DNA from 2 places in the Phenylobacterium glaciei genome. Region 1 is predicted to be linked to the other one. Evidence: predicted binding sites of a transcription regulator. Region 1 holds the regulator's gene; the other holds the start of a gene.

What was found. Region 1 encodes HrcA, which represses chaperone genes, less so after heat shock. Its sites were predicted from a motif close to GTTAGCANTCNNNNNNNNNGANTGCTAAC; they were not measured.
Region 2: groES (co-chaperone GroES) is a predicted target of HrcA. The motif match lies at 5,312-5,340, and genes of this name have one in related genera.

What each region holds. Positions count from the first base shown of each region.
Region 1 is NZ_JAGSGD010000001.1:322,298-329,912, forward strand. Features, by position in the region: gene JKL49_RS01555 (non-canonical purine NTP pyrophosphatase) at 1-584, opposite strand, end outside; gene JKL49_RS01560 (DUF2975 domain-containing protein) at 999-1,529, shown strand; gene JKL49_RS01565 (helix-turn-helix domain-containing protein) at 1,532-1,774, shown strand; gene rph (ribonuclease PH) at 2,172-2,891, opposite strand; gene hrcA (heat-inducible transcriptional repressor HrcA) at 2,991-4,067, shown strand; gene grpE (nucleotide exchange factor GrpE) at 4,070-4,699, shown strand; gene JKL49_RS01585 (acyl-CoA thioesterase) at 4,709-5,575, opposite strand; gene trmD (tRNA (guanosine(37)-N1)-methyltransferase TrmD) at 5,683-6,393, shown strand; gene rplS (50S ribosomal protein L19) at 6,419-6,832, shown strand; gene JKL49_RS01600 (GFA family protein) at 6,893-7,363, opposite strand; gene JKL49_RS21155 (GFA family protein) at 7,360-7,615, opposite strand, start outside.
Region 2 is NZ_JAGSGD010000001.1:528,946-536,560, reverse strand. Features, by position in the region: gene JKL49_RS02665 (transglutaminase-like domain-containing protein) at 1-716, opposite strand, end outside; gene JKL49_RS02660 (flavin monoamine oxidase family protein) at 861-2,450, shown strand; gene JKL49_RS02655 (c-type cytochrome) at 2,453-2,857, shown strand; gene JKL49_RS02650 (acyl-CoA dehydrogenase family protein) at 2,918-4,237, opposite strand; gene JKL49_RS02645 (VOC family protein) at 4,323-4,682, opposite strand; gene JKL49_RS02640 (hypothetical protein) at 4,737-5,162, opposite strand; gene groES (co-chaperone GroES) at 5,398-5,685, shown strand; gene groL (chaperonin GroEL) at 5,739-7,385, shown strand; gene JKL49_RS02625 (hypothetical protein) at 7,453-7,615, opposite strand, start outside.

The sequences.
Region 1 (7,615 bases):
TTGAGCTTGGCGAAGGCCAAGGCCCGGTGGCTCATGGCGTCCTTGGCGGCGGGGTCCATCTCGCCAAAGGTCTGATCGAAGCCCAGCGGCGTGAAGACGGGGTCGTAACCGAAGCCGCGGGTTCCGCGCATGGGGAAGGTGAGGGTCCCGTCGACCCGGCCCTCCACCACCACGGCGGGGCCATGGGGCCAGGCGACGGCCAGGGCCGAGGTGAACCAGCAGGAGAGATCTTCCGACCCTGACTCCTCCAAGCGCTCCTCCACCTTGCCCATGGCCATGGTGAAGTCCTTCGCTGGGCCGGCCCAGCGGGCGGAGAAGATGCCGGGCGCGCCGTCCAGGGCGGCCACCGACAGGCCGGAGTCGTCGGCCAGCGCGATCAGGCCGCTGGCGTCGGCGGCGGCGCGGGCCTTGAGCAGGGCGTTGCCGACGAAGGTGGTCTCGGTCTCGTCGGGTTCGGGCAGGCCAAGCTCGCCCGCGGTCACCAGGGAGAAGCGGTTCTCCAGGATGGCGGCGATCTCGACGACCTTGCCCGGATTGTGGGTCGCCACCACCAGCCGCGCGCCGGGTTCGAGCTTGAGCGCCATGGGAAAACCTCCGGTTCGGCTGCGAGGGCGGACCATAGTCGCGGCGGGCGCGCCCTTCAATTGCAAGGGTTTGCGCAAAGCCAAGCTCAACATTACCAATGTTTCATATCGTTTTTCGATAATTATCTTGATCGAAAAGCGATGCATCCGTATTGACTATCGACATCGGGCGGCGACGGGCCGCCTACCACACCAAGCGCCGCCACGGCGGCGCAAACTGGAGATAAAGTCATGTTTTCGCCTGTGATGAACTGGATGGACCGCGCCCTGATGCAGGTCGTGGTCGTTCTGGCCGCCCTTCCGGTGGTGGCCTTGGTCGCCGGCTCGCTGGTCGGCTAGACTGTGGTGCTCAAGCCAGCCCGCCGCCAGCCGCCGCGTTGGCGGCGGAGCCACACCAGCGGGGAGATACAGTTGATGCGCGCCCTGGGGCCCGGCTCGGTTTCGAGCTTCCTGAAGATCATCCTCGACGTGGTCTATGTGGCCCTGTGGATCGGGATCGGCGTCGTCGGCCTGTTGATGCTGGCCGCCCTGCTCCTGAGCTTCAATCCCGACCTGATCGGCAGTCTGTCGCTGAGCGCCGAGGGCGCTTCGGTGGTCAGCCGAGGTCCTGTCCTGGCCGGCGGTCTGCTGGCCGCGGCCCTCTACATGGCCGGCCTGCAGGTGATCGTGGCGCGGCTGCGCCAGATCTTCGCCACCCTGACGGCCGGGGACCCCTTCCATCCCGACAACGTGCTGCGCCTGCGGGTGATCGGCCTGGCGCTGGGCAGCCTGGAGCTGGTGCGCTATGCGGTCCGCTTCGCCGGCGACTGGCTCGACCTGGCCCAGACCAAGAGCAGCCAGGGCTTCAGCCTCACGGCCTGGTTCTCAGTGCTGGTGGTTTTTGTCCTCGCTGAGGTGTTCCGCGAAGGCGCGCGTCTGCGCCGCGAAGCGGAGCTGACGATCTAATCATGCCCATTCGTGTCCTGCTCGACCGCGTGCTGCTGGAACGCCGCATGTCGCTCACCGAACTCGCCGACCGCGTCGGCGTCACCATCGCCAACCTGTCGATCCTGAAAACCGGCAAGGCCCGCGCCGTGCGCTTCTCCACCCTGGCGGCGCTGTGCCGCGAGCTGGACTGCCAGCCCGGCGACTTGCTGCACTACGAGGCCGGCCCCTCCGACGACCTGCCGGACGACGACGAGGACGGTTGAACACAGCGGCGTGATGACGCACCGCAGCGGAAAACTGTACGCGCCTGTCCAAAAAAGTCGGACTGAGCGGTGTTTAGATATTGCCAGGTAAGGGATTCGCTCCTATATGCGCTGCAACAATTGCTGCATTGCACAAAGGAACTCCCCATGGCTCGCGCCATTGAAAGCCTGATCGACCGCCTGATGGCCCCCTTCGCCGAAGAGCTGGCCCGTCTGCCCGCCTCGGCCTTCCGCCAGCTGCTGAACGGTCTCTAAGAGTTAGTACCCCACGGTCCCCCACCGTGGCTTAGCGTTCGAAACGGGCGGTCCCCTGGGGCCGCCCGTTTTGCGTTCGCAAGCGCGTCAGGCTTAAGTGGAACCCGGTTATGCCGCCCGACACGCGCCCTTCAAGAAAGCCCTATTTGCGCGCGCCGGCCTCGCGCTGCATCACGCAGAGCTCACCGATCCCCTTGCGGGCCAGACCGAACAGGGCCTCGAACTCGCCCTGGCTGAAGCCGCGCTTCTCGCCGGTGGCCTGGATCTCGACGATGTCGCCCGAGCCGGTGAGCACGAAGTTGGCGTCGGCCTCGGCGTTGGAGTCTTCCTCGTACTCAAGGTCGAGGACGGGCGTGCCGTTGTAGATGCCACACGAGATGGCCGCGACCTGGTCGGTGATCGGGTCGGTGGTGATCAGCCCTTCCTCCATCAGGTAGTTCACCGCCTGGCGCAGGGCGACCCAGGCGCCGGTGATGGCGGCCGTGCGGGTGCCGCCGTCAGCCTGGAGGACGTCGCAGTCGATGGAGATCTGACGCTCGCCCAGCAGGGTCGGGTTGATGATGGCGCGCAGGGAGCGGCCGATCAGCCGCTGGATTTCCTGCGTGCGGCCCGACTGCTTGCCCTCAGAGGCCTCGCGGCGGCCGCGGGTGTGGGTGGCCCTGGGCAACATGCCGTACTCGGCGGTGACCCAGCCCTGGCCGCGGCCGCGCATGAAGCCCGGCACCCGGTCCTCGACGCTGGCGGTGATCAGCACCTTGGTGTGGCCAAAGGTGATCAGGGACGAGCCTTCCGCATAGCGATTGACCCCGGTTTCGATGGTCACGTCACGAAGAAGCTCGGGAGTCCGGTCGGAAGGGCGCATGGAAGGGCTCGGATATGAGCGCGACGTCTTGCGCCGCAGAGGGTCGCGCTTATCCTAGAATACAGAGGTTCCGTCCATGGTTCTGACCTGCCTAGCTCCTTGACCAGCTCACTGTTGACCGGTGGGCCCTCGCTCGCCGCTCTGGACGAGCGCGCCCGCGACATCTTCCGCCGCGTCGTGGAAAGCTATCTGGAAACCGGCGACCCGGTGGGCTCGCGCACCCTGTCCAAGGGCGGCGTTCACCTGTCGCCCGCCTCGATCCGCAACACCATGCAGGACCTGACCCAGCTGGGCTTGCTGGGCGCTCCCCATGTCAGCGCCGGACGGCTGCCGACCCATGCGGGCCTGCGGCTGTTCGTCGACGGCCTGATGGAGATCGGTGACGTGGGCGAGGAGGAGCGGCGCTCCATCGAGCACCGGCTCACCGGCCGGGGCCAGACCTTCGACGACGCCCTCAACGAGGCCAGCGCAATCCTTTCTGGTTTGGCCGGCGGCGCAGGCGTTGTCGTGACCCCGGTCCGCGACGCCGGCGTCAAGCATGTGGAGTTCGTCTCGCTGTCGGCCGACCAGGCGCTGGCCGTCATGGTCTTTGACGACGGGGCGGTGGAGAACCGGCTGATGGCGCTGACCGCGGGCGTCACCCCCAGCGCCCTGCAGGAGGCCTCGAACTTCCTCAACACCCGGCTGCGCGGCAAGACCCTGGCCGAGGCGGGGCGTGAGATGCGCACCGAACTGGACACCGCCCGCCAGCAGCTCAACGAGACCGCCGCACGGCTGGTGGAGGACGGCCTGGCCGCCTGGGGCGGGGGCGAGGTGGCCGAGCGGGCCCTGATCGTGCGGGGCCGCGGCAATCTTCTTGCCGACCCTGAGACCCTGGACGACCTCGAGCGCGTTAGAATGCTGTTCGATGATCTGGAGCAAAAGGAACAGCTCATCGGCCTGCTAGACGGGGTCAACGAAGCTCAGGGCGTGCGCATCTTTATCGGGGCCGAAACGCGGCTGTTTTCGCTTTCGGGTTCCGCCGTGATCGCCGCGCCCTATATGACGGGCAAACAGAAGGTGCTGGGGGCGATCGGCGTGATCGGTCCCGCCCGGCTAAACTATGCCCGGGTCATCCCGCTGGTGGACTATACCGCCCGCGTGCTGTCCCAGGTGCGAGAACGCGTGAAGGATTGAACATGTCCGACGATCAAACGCCGGCCGAAGACGTCAACGACATCGCCGATGCGGCGATCGACCATATCGAGGCCCTGACCGCCGAGAACAAGGCGCTGAAGGAACAGGTGCTGCGCTACGCCGCCGAGGCGGAGAACACGCGGCGCCGCGCCGAGCGCGAGGCCAATGACGCGCGCGCCTACGCCATCCAGAAGTTCGGCAAGGACCTGCTGGCGGCCGCCGACAACATGTCGCGCGCGCTCACCGCGGCGCCCGCCGACAGCCCCGACACGGTGGTGAAGAACTTCGTGGTCGGTGTGGAGATGACGGCGAAATCGCTGCAGACCGCCTTCGAGAACAACGGTCTGAAGAAGATCGAGCCCGACAAGGGCGTGAAGTTCGACCCGCACCAGCACCAGGCCATGATGGAGCAGCCCTCCACCGAGGTCGGCGCCGGCGGGGTGATCCAGGTGCTGCAGCCCGGCTACGAACTGCTGGGCCGGCTGATCCGCCCGGCCATGGTGGTGGTGGCGGCCAAGGGCTCCACAGGTCCGGGCGCCGAACCCTCCGGCGGTCCCGCCAACCCCTACGCCGCCAATGACGCCAGCCACGACGCGTCCCACGACGGCGACGCGGTGGACACCAAGGCCTGAGCGGTCTGTTTAGGCCTTCGCCTCGGGCGTCTTCATGCGGATTAGGCCTTCCTGGGTGACCGAGGCCACCAGGTCGCCCTTGGCGTCATAGATCGAGCCGCGCACGAAGCCGCGGCCACCGGAGGCCGAGGGGCTGTCCTGGTGATAGAGGTGCCACTCGTTGAAGTTCGACGGCTTGTGGAACCACATGGCGTGGTCCAAGCTGGCCGACTGCAGGCCCGGGGTCTGCCATTCCACCCGGTGCGGGCGCATGGCGGTCGACAGCATGTTCATGTCCGACGCATAGGCCATGATCACCTGGTGCATGTGCGGATCGGTCCCGATGGGGGCCGCGGCGCGGAACCAGACGCTGTTCTCAGCGGGCTTGGGGCCCTTGGTCCAGGAGGACGGGCCGACCGAGCGCATCTCGATGGGCCGAGGGCGCGACATCATCTTGCGCATCTCCTCCGGGGCCTTCTCCATCATCTTGCGCTGCTTGACGGAGTCGTCCTCGAGGTCGTCAGGGCCGGGAACCTCGGGCATCGGAATCTGGTGCTCGAAGCCGTCCTCCACCACCTGGAAGGAGGCGGCCAGGTTGAAGATCTGCTTGCCGTTCTGGATCGCCACCACCCGGCGGGTGGTGAAGGTGCCGCCGTCGCGCGAGCGGTCGACGTCGAAGACGATGGGCACGCGGGGATCGCCCGGGCGAATGAAGTAGCAGTGCAGGGAATGGCAGACCCGATCCTCGACCGTCTCATAGGCGGCCAACAGGGACTGGGCGATCACCTGGCCCCCGAAGATGCGACCCGGACCCATGGAGGGGCTGACGCCCCGGAACAGGTTCAGCTCCAGGCGTTCCAGCGACAGGGTCTCGGGCAGGCTCTCAGGGGTGTCCATTATGCGTCTCGAAATATGCTGCAAGTGCGAAAGGCGCTGAATTAGGCCCATCGCGGCGCTCGGGCAAGGCGGTAGAATTACGCGCGCCGATGGTCCAAAAGCGCCCGATGTCCTTCGACGCCACCGTCCTGACCATGTTTCCCGAGGCCTTTCCAGGCCCGCTCGGCGTCTCGCTGATCGGCACGGCGTGGCGCGAGCAGGGGCTCTGGTCCTTGGAAACAGTGGACATTCGGGGATTTTCCAAGGATAAGCGCGGCTTCCTCGACGACACCCCTGCGGGTGGCGGCCCGGGACAGGTGATGCGAGCGGACGTCATCGCTTCTGCGCTGGACAGCGTGGAGCGGCGAGGGCGGCCGCTTTTATATATGAGCGCCCGGGGGCAGCCCCTGACCCAGGCGCGAGTCAAGCAATGGGCTGACGGGCCTGGACTGATCGTCCTGGCCGGCCGGTTCGAGGGGGTGGACCAGCGGGTGCTCGACGCGCGCGGGTTCGAGGAGGTCGCCGTCGGCGACGCGGTGCTCGCCGGTGGCGAGGCGGCGGCGCTGGTGACGATCGAGGCGTGCGTACGGCTGGTCCCCGGTGTGTTGGGGCAGGCCGAGAGCTTGAATGAAGAAAGCTTCGAGGACGGGCTCCTTGAAGGTCCGCAATATACGCGACCGCGGACGTTTGAAGGCCTGGATATCCCCGAGGTGCTGCTGAGCGGCCATCACGCCCTGGTGCGGAAATGGCGGTCTGAGCAGCGGGAAGAGACGACGCGGAAGCAGCGGCCGGACTTGTGGGCGCGGCGAACCGCCAATCAACAGCCAAAGGGCGATTAAGCCCGAAGACCTAGAGGACGACCCGATGAACATCATCCAGCAGCTGGAAGACGAAGAGCGCAACCGCCTTCTCGCCACCCGCAAGATCCCTGATTTCCAAGCCGGCGACACCCTTCGCGTCAACGTGAAGATCAAGGAAGGCGAGCGCGAGCGCGTCCAGGCCTATGAAGGTGTCTGCATCGCCCGTCAGGGCGGCGGCATCAACGAGAGCTTCACCGTCCGCAAGATCTCCTTCGGCGAAGGCGTGGAGCGGGTCTTCCCGACCCACTCGCCGATGATCGAGTCCATCGAAGTGAAGCGCCGCGGCGTCGTGCGGCGCGCCAAGCTCTATTATCTGCGCGACCGTCGCGGGAAGTCGGCGCGGATCGCCGAACGTTCCTACACCGGCGGCACGCCCAAGGCTGAAACCGTGGTCCCGGCGGAAACCGTCGAGGACTAGGGTTTTCCGACCTTACGAGTTTCAAGCGGCGGCCCTGGTGACGGGGCCGCCGTTTTCGTTTCAGCCTTCGATCCAGACCTTCCACGCCTGCATCACCGGCGTGAAATCCGTCGGCTGCGTCTCGTACTGCAGGACGTCCGCGTCGAAGGTCATCCAGGGTTGGGCGCTGCTCACCCAAAAGGCCGAGACCGGGTGTAGCCAGCTGGTGTCGTCCAAGGTCCCGGGCCGGACGGTCAGGGCGTGCGGCCCGCCGGGCGGCTCGGTGAACACCCGGGTCCCGCAGTCGGGGCAGAACCGCTGCGGGATCACCGTCCCCGAAGTCGCCTTGCGCGGCCAGTTGGCAGGCTGCCCTTGCGTGATCTCGAAGTCCTTGCGGAAAACCGGCATGGCCATGGAAAAGGCGCTGCCGGTCAGCGACTGGCAGTCGGTGCAGTGGCAGGTATAGACCGCGATTGGCGGAGCGTTCAGCTGGTAGCGGATGGCGCCGCAGGCGCAGCCGCCTTCGACGGGGAAGCTGGGAAGTCGGCTCATGCGGGGGGCCTTTCCAGGTACTGCGGCAGGTCGTCGTCCAGCTTCAGCCAGGCCAGCATGGTGCTCGTGAAGATGTGCATGTCCGGGGCCAGGGCGCCGGGGTCGTCCAGGGTCGGCAGGCCGACGGCGATGCGGGCCGGCAGGTCGTTCGGCTGGCTGAACACCAGGGTCCCGCAGCGCGCGCAGGACCGCCGCATCAGCCGATCGGAGGTGGGATGGTCCAGGGTCTCACCGGTCAGGGTGATGTCGCCC
Region 2 (7,615 bases), 210 kb from region 1:
GTGGCCAGGCCGTACCAGCCCCAGGGGAGGAGCTCGATGTTCTGGAGGGCGGCGAGGTCCTGGAAGATGTCGCCATAGACCTCGACCAGGCCCCACATCTGCGTGCCTGAGACCCCGAAGCCCATGGGGTCAGCGCCCTGGCGGCAGGCGCGCCAGGCGTCGCCGCCGACGAGGAAGCGGTCGCGGGGGACGTCGAGGGGATCGAGGGTCAGGTTGAAGAGCTTGCGCTGCAGGTCGTCGACCTGGCTGTCCACCAGCACCCAGCGATCCCCGTTCCAGTACTCGCCGACCCAGTGGTCGAAGTGCTTGCCCGGCTCGAAATAGTTGGCGAAGCCGCAGCGGACGCGGGCGGGGAAGCCCTTGCGGCGCATGACGGCGGCGAACAGGACGGCGAAGTGGCGGCAGACGCCCACCACCCGATGCTCCGGCGCGCGGGGCTCGGTGATGGGGCGGTCGTGGAGACGCATCGCCTGGCGCAGCAGGGCGGTGGTCCCGTGGATCTGCTTCTCGTCGAACCGGCCCGGCGCCAGGGTGACGCCATAGGCTGCCGCGAGACCCTCATGGATCAGCAGGCCGTGGACGAAGGCGGCCACCGCGCCGACCTCGGCGGGCAGGGCATCGATCTGGTCCTCGAAGCCGTCGAGGCCGGTGAAGACGCCCGGGCTGCGATAGCCGTCGAGGAAGGCCTTGTCGGTCATGTGGCCAGCATAGCCCATGCCCGATCCGTGGCCAGTTTTTCAGCGCCCGCCCAAAGCGGAGGCAGGTCGTCGAAAACCCTCGCGCGCCGGTCCTGGCGGTTGGCGCGGAGAAGCCCGCGTCCTTAGGCCTGGGGCTGTTGAAGAGTTCAGGGAGGGCGCCCCATGGAAGAGGCTGGGAAGACGACGCGGCGGCAGTTGCTGTCGACCATCGGGATGCTGGGCGGATCGGCCCTGATGTACAACATGATGACCACCCTCGGTTACGCCGCCGAGAGCCATTTCAAGGGACCGCCGAACCTGTCGGGGGCGCGCAAGGGCGCCTCGGTGATCGTGCTGGGCGCCGGCCTGGCCGGGATGCTGGCGGCCTATGAGCTGACCAAGGCCGGCTACAAGGTCACCGTGCTGGAATACCAGGACCGCGCCGGGGGCCGGAACTGGTCTCTGTACGGCGGCGACACCCTCACCGAGATGGGCGGGGCGACCCAGAAGGTGGGCTTCGCCGAGGGCAATTTCCTCAATCCCGGACCCTGGCGCATCCCGCACCACCACCGGACGCTGCTGCACTATTGCAAGGCCTTCAATGTCGAGCTGCAGCCCTTCATCCAGTTCAACCACAACGCCTATGTGCACAACACCGACGCCTTCGGCGGCAAGCCGCAGCGGTTCAAGGCGCTGGCCGCCGACTTCGAGGGCAATGTCGCCGAACTGCTCTCCAAGGCCATCGACCAGAAGGGCCTGGACGCCAGCGTCACGGCCGAGGACGCCGCCCGCCTGAAGGAAGCCCTGCGCGAGTGGGGCATGCTCGACAAGGACATGAAGTACGCCAAGAACCTGCTCTCCTCCGAGCACCGCGGGTTCGACCGCTCGCCGGGCGGCGGGGTGGGGGGCGCGCCGAGCCCCTCAGAGGTCTTCGCCCTGAAGGACGTGCTGGATTCGAAGATCTGGAAGAACATGTCGTTCTTCATGAACGAGGAATTCCAGACCACCATGTTCCAGCCGGTGGGCGGCATGGGCATGATCGGCAAGGCCTTCGCGCGTGAGGTGCAGCCGCTGATCACCTACAACGCCAAGGTCACCAAGATCGACCAGGGCAAGAAGGGCGTCGCGGTCACCTATACCGACACCGGGACCGGCAAGGTGACGGAGGCCAAGGCCGACTGGTGCGTCTGCACCATCCCGCTGACGGTGCTGAGCCAGATCGAGAACAACATGTCGGAGAAGATGAACGCGGCGATCGCCGCGGTGCCCTACTCCAACTCGGTGAAGATCGGTCTGGAGATGAAGCGCCGGTTCTGGGAGGAGGACGCGGCCATCTATGGCGGCCACTCCTTCACCAACCAGGAGATCAGCCTGATCTCCTATCCCAACAACAACTTCTTCAAGGACGGCCCCGCCGTGCTGCTGGGCGCCTTCGCCAGCGGGATGGGGGGCTACCACCTGGCTGGCATGACGCCGGAGGAACGGATCGAGGCGGCCTTGGCGCAAGGGTCGGTGTTCCACCCGGAAAGCTATCGCAAGGAGTTCTCGAACGGCGCCTCGGTGGCCTGGAACCGCGTGCCCTGGATCCTGGGCTGCTGCGCCCGCTGGACCGAGGAGACGCGGGCCGCCCACTACCAGGACCTGGTGGCCCTGGACGGCCGCGTGGTGCTGGCCGGCGAGCACGCGTCCTATGTCGGCTGCTGGATGGAGGGCGCCCTGCTCTCGTCGCTGGACGCCATCACCCGTCTGCACAAGCGCGCGCTGGAGGCCTGAGCATGAAGATGATTTCGAAGCTGGGCCTGGTGCTGGCCTTCGTCCTGGCCGCGCCCGCCATGGCCGATGAACCCGGCCCCGGCGGCAGCAAGCCGCCTGTGCCCAAGACCGGACAAGAGGTCTATCAGATGGTCTGCCAGACCTGCCACATGGCCGACGGCAAGGGCGCGGTGGGGGCCGGGACCTTCCCGGCGCTGGCCAACAATCCCAAGCTGAAGACGGCGGCCTATCCCATCGTGATGGTCACCAAGGGCCGGGGCGGCATGCCCTGGTTCAGCGACATGCTGAGCCCCGAACAGACCGCCGCGGTGATCACCTATGTGCGGACCAATTTCGGCAACAACTATCCCGAGCCGGTGACGGCCGAGGACGTCAAACGCCTGAGCCCGCCAGCGGCCGGCCACTAACGAAAAGAGGCGGGGACTTTCGCCCCCGCCTCTCGTCATTTCGTCCGTGTGACGGGGCGACTAGTTCCGGAAGACGGCCGCGTTGGACGGATCGTGCGGCATTTCGCGGTACTGGCGCAGCTCGTTGCGGCCCACGACCATGTGGTGGACTTCATCGGGGCCGTCGGCGATCCGCAGGGTGCGGGTCGAGGTGTACATGCGGGCCAGGGGCGTGTGCTGCGACACGCCGAGCGCGCCGTGCATCTGGATGGCTTCGTCGATGATCTGGCAGACGCGCTCGGGCACCATGGCCTTGACCATGTGGATCCAGACGCGGGCTTCCTGGTTGCCCAGGACGTCCATGGCCTTGGCGGCCTTGAGCACCATCAGGCGCATGGCCTCGATGTCGATGCGGGCGCGGCTGATCTTCTCGATGTTGCCGCCGAGCTGGACCAGCGGCTTGCCGAAGGCTTCACGGGAAAGACCCCGGGTGACCATCAGGTCGAGCGCCTTCTCGGCCTGGCCGATGGCGCGCATGCAGTGGTGGATCCGGCCGGGGCCGAGGCGCAGCTGGCTGATCTCAAAGCCGCGGCCCTCGCCCAGCAGCATGTTCGACGCCGGCACGCGGACGTTGTCGAAGATGATGTGCATGTGGCCGTGCGGCGCGTCGGGATCGCCGAACACGTTCATGGGGCCGACGATCTTCACGCCAGGGGCGTCGGTGGGGACCAGGATCTGCGACTGGCGCAGGTTGGGGGGGCCGTCCGGGCTGGTCTGGACCATGGTGATCATGATCTTGCAGCGCGGGTCGCCGGCGCCGGAGATGTAGTGCTTCTCGCCGTTGATGACGTACTCGTCGCCCACCAGGGTGGCGCGGGTGTTGACGTTCTTGGCGTCGGAGGAGGCGGCGTTGACCTCGGTCATGGCGAAGGCCGAGCGGATCTTGCCGGCCAGCAGCGGCTCCAGCCACATCTTCTTCTGCTCAGGGGTGCCGACGCGCTCGAGGACTTCCATGTTGCCGGTGTCGGGCGCGGCGCAGTTCATGGTCTCGGAGGCCATCGGGTTCTTGCCCAGCTCGACGGCGATATAGGCGTAGTCGAGGTTGGACAGGCCTTCGCCGGTCTCGGCGTTGGGCAGGAAGAAGTTCCAGAGACCTTCGGCCTTGGCCTTGTCTTTGGCCTTTTCCAGGCATTCCAGCTGACCCGGCGCATAGCTCCAGATGTCGGCCTTGCCGGCGCCGAGGCGATGGAACTCCTCGCTCATCGGCTGGACGGTGTCCTTGATGAAGCGGCGCACGTGCTCCAGCAACGGCAGGGCCTTGGCCGACATTCGCAGGTCGTTGAGCTCGTCCATCGGGTTCAGCTTGAAGCTGGACTGGGCCTTGTCCTGGGTCTCGCTCATCGGGTCTCTCCTGCGAATTTGTGGGTTGCCGAAAGCTTTGGCGCACTTTCGGTCAAAATCCAAACAAGCGTTTCAATTTACAGCGTCAGGCCGGCGCGTGGCAGACCGCCTCGATGTTGTGGCCGTCCAGATCCAGGACGAAGGCGCCGTAATAGGTGGGGTGGTAATGCGCGCGCAGGCCCGGCGGGCCGTTGTCGCGGCCGCCGGCGGCCAGGGCCGCGGCGTGGAAGGCGTCCACCGTGGCGCGGTCGCTCGCGGTGAAGGCCACGTGGCAATAGCCCGACTTGTCCCCCTGGCCGATCCAGAAGAACGGGCGGCTGTCGCCGTAGCCGGAGGAACCCGCCATGGAAAACAGGCGGGTCAGGCCCAGCGGCGCGAGCGCCTGGTCGTAGAAGGCCTGGGCGGCGGCGTGGTCGACCACCTTCAGGCTCACATGGTCCAGCATCGGCGTCCCTCCTCAGTCGCCCGAGGTTAGGACGCCGCGCGAGATTGCCAATCCCTACTTCGTGGGCAGCTTGTCGGCGCCGTCGCAGGCGGCCGCCACCAGGGCCTTGTCGTCGGCGGTGTTGGCCTTGGCGGCCTTGGCGGCGCGCCACGTGTCGGCGATCGCCAGGGGCTTGGAAGGCGAATAGGAGCCGATGATCATCAGGCTCTTGGCCTTGCAGTCGATGGCCACCACGCTGCCGACGCCGTCGGTGGCGCCCGGGGCCGAGGGGCCCATGCGGGGGCTGGCGCCCACCTTGCCGATGGCCTGCTGGATCACGACCATGCCGCTGGCGGCGTCGCGGTAGGAATAGTCGGTGTCAAAGGACCACTGCAGGCTCTTATCACTGACGGCGCTGTAGGGTTTCCAGGTCTCGGCCCCGGCGGCGGTGGCGGTGGCGGCGATGGACAGGGCGGTCAGGGCGGCGAGCGCGAGGCGCATGGATAATCTCCTGGGACTTTGAAGTTTCTTCCCTCTCAAGAACCCTTAGCGGCGCGGTCCCTCGGGGGCCAAGCGGATTCGCCCAGACACGCCTTTCGCCTCCAGCCACGCTTGACTTTGGGGGCCCGCAACCCTAACTCCCGCCCGTCGTTAGCACTCAGGGGCTACGGCTGCTAACGGCTGGCCCCTCGTGCGACGCAATCCATTCAACCGTCCCGAACGGAGAGAAAAAGACATGGCGTTTCGTCCCCTGGGAGACCGCGTGCTGATCAAGCGCGTCGAAGAAGTTGAGAAGACCAAGGGCGGGATCATCATTCCCGACACCGCCAAGGAAAAGCCGCAGGAAGGCGAAGTCGTCGCCGTCGGCCCCGGCGCCCGTGATGACAGCGGCAAGATCCAACCCCTGGACGTCAAGCCGGGCGACAAGATCCTGTTCGGCAAGTGGTCGGGCACTGAAGTGAAGATCGACGATCAGGACCTCCTGATCATGAAGGAAAGCGACGTCCTGGGCGTGGTCGAATAACCACCTCCTCCGCTCTCCTCCCTTCCCTAACATTCTGAAAGAGCTGAACAAAAATGGCCGCTAAAGACGTCTATTTCTCCTCCGACGCGCGCGACCGCATGCTGCGCGGCGTCAACATCCTGGCCAATGCCGTCAAGGTGACCCTGGGTCCCAAGGGCCGCAACGTGGTCATCGAAAAGTCCTTCGGCGCCCCGCGCTCCACCAAGGACGGCGTCTCGGTCGCCAAGGAAATCGAACTGTCTGACCGCTTCGAGAACCTCGGCGCGCAGATGATCCGCGAAGTCGCGTCGAAGACCAACGACAAGGCCGGCGACGGCACCACCACCGCCACCGTGCTGGCCCAAGCCATCGTCGTCGAGGGCCTGAAGTCGGTCGCCGCCGGCATGAACCCGATGGACCTGAAGCGCGGCGTCGACAAGGCCGTCGCCAAGGTGCTGGCCGAGATCAAGGCTTCGGCCAAGAAGGTCACCACCAACGCCGAGATCGCCCAGGTCGGCACCATCTCCGCCAACGGCGACACCGAAGTCGGTGAGATGATCGCCAAGGCCATGGCCAAGGTCGGCAACGAAGGCGTCATCACCGTCGAAGAAGCCAAGACCGCCGAAACCGAACTCGACGTCGTCGAAGGCATGCAGTTCGACCGCGGCTACCTGTCGCCCTACTTCATCACCAACGCCGACAAGATGGAGGTCGAACTCGAAGAGCCTCTGATCCTGCTCTACGAAAAGAAGCTGACCTCGCTGCAGCCCCTGCTTCCGGTCCTGGAAGCCGTGGTCCAGTCGGGCCGTCCCCTGCTGATCATCGCCGAGGACGTTGAAGGTGAAGCCCTCGCCACCCTGGTGGTGAACAAGCTGCGCGGCGGTCTCCGCGTCGCCGCCGTCAAGGCGCCGGGCTTCGGCGATCGCCGCAAGGCCATGCTGGAAGACATCGCCATCCTGACCGGCGGTGAGCTGATCAGCGAAGACCTGGGCATCAAGCTCGAAAACGTCGGCCTGGAAATGCTGGGCAAGGCCAAGAAGGTCTCGATCACCAAGGACGACACCACCATCGTCGACGGCGTCGGCGCCAAGGACGCGATCGAAGGCCGTATCAGCCAGATCAAGCGCCAGATCGAAGACACCACGAGCGACTACGACAAGGAAAAGCTGCAGGAACGTCTGGCCAAGCTGGCCGGCGGCGTCGCCGTGATCCGCGTCGGCGGCTCGACGGAAGTCGAAGTGAAGGAAAAGAAGGACCGCGTCGACGACGCCCTCAACGCGACCCGCGCGGCCGTGGAAGAAGGCATCGTCCCCGGCGGCGGCGTCGCCCTGCTGAAGGCGTCCAAGGCTCTGGACGGCTTCAAGGGTGACAACGACGACCAGGAAGCGGGTGTCGCCATCGTGCGCCGCGCCCTGCAGGCCCCGATCCGTCAGATCGCCGAAAACGCCGGCGTCGAAGGCTCGATCGTGGTCGGCAAGGTCATGGAGAACGCCTCCCCGACCTTCGGCTTCAACGCCCAGACCGAAGAATATGTGGACATGGTCGCGGCCGGCGTCATCGACCCGGCCAAGGTGGTCCGCACCGCCCTGCAGGACGCCGCCTCGGTGGCCGGCCTGCTGATCACCACCGAAGCCGCCATCGTCGAGGCGCCCAAGAAGGGCGGCCAGGGCGGCGGCGACATGGGTGGCGGCATGGGCGGCATGGGCGGCATGGACTTCTAAGTCCAAGCCAACCGGCGCTTACGAATTGGGGGCGGGGCCGCGAGGTCCCGCCCCTTTTTCATGCGCGCTATTTGATCTTCAGCCTCTCGAGCAAGGGGCTGAGCTCGCCCTTGATCTCGTAGGCCCCGACGTCCTTGACCATCTGGGGTGTGGCCCACTCCGGCCAGGGTTCGATGATCTCGATGTCGCGGAAGGCGGTGGTGAGCGCGCCCGGAGACTTGGCCTTGATG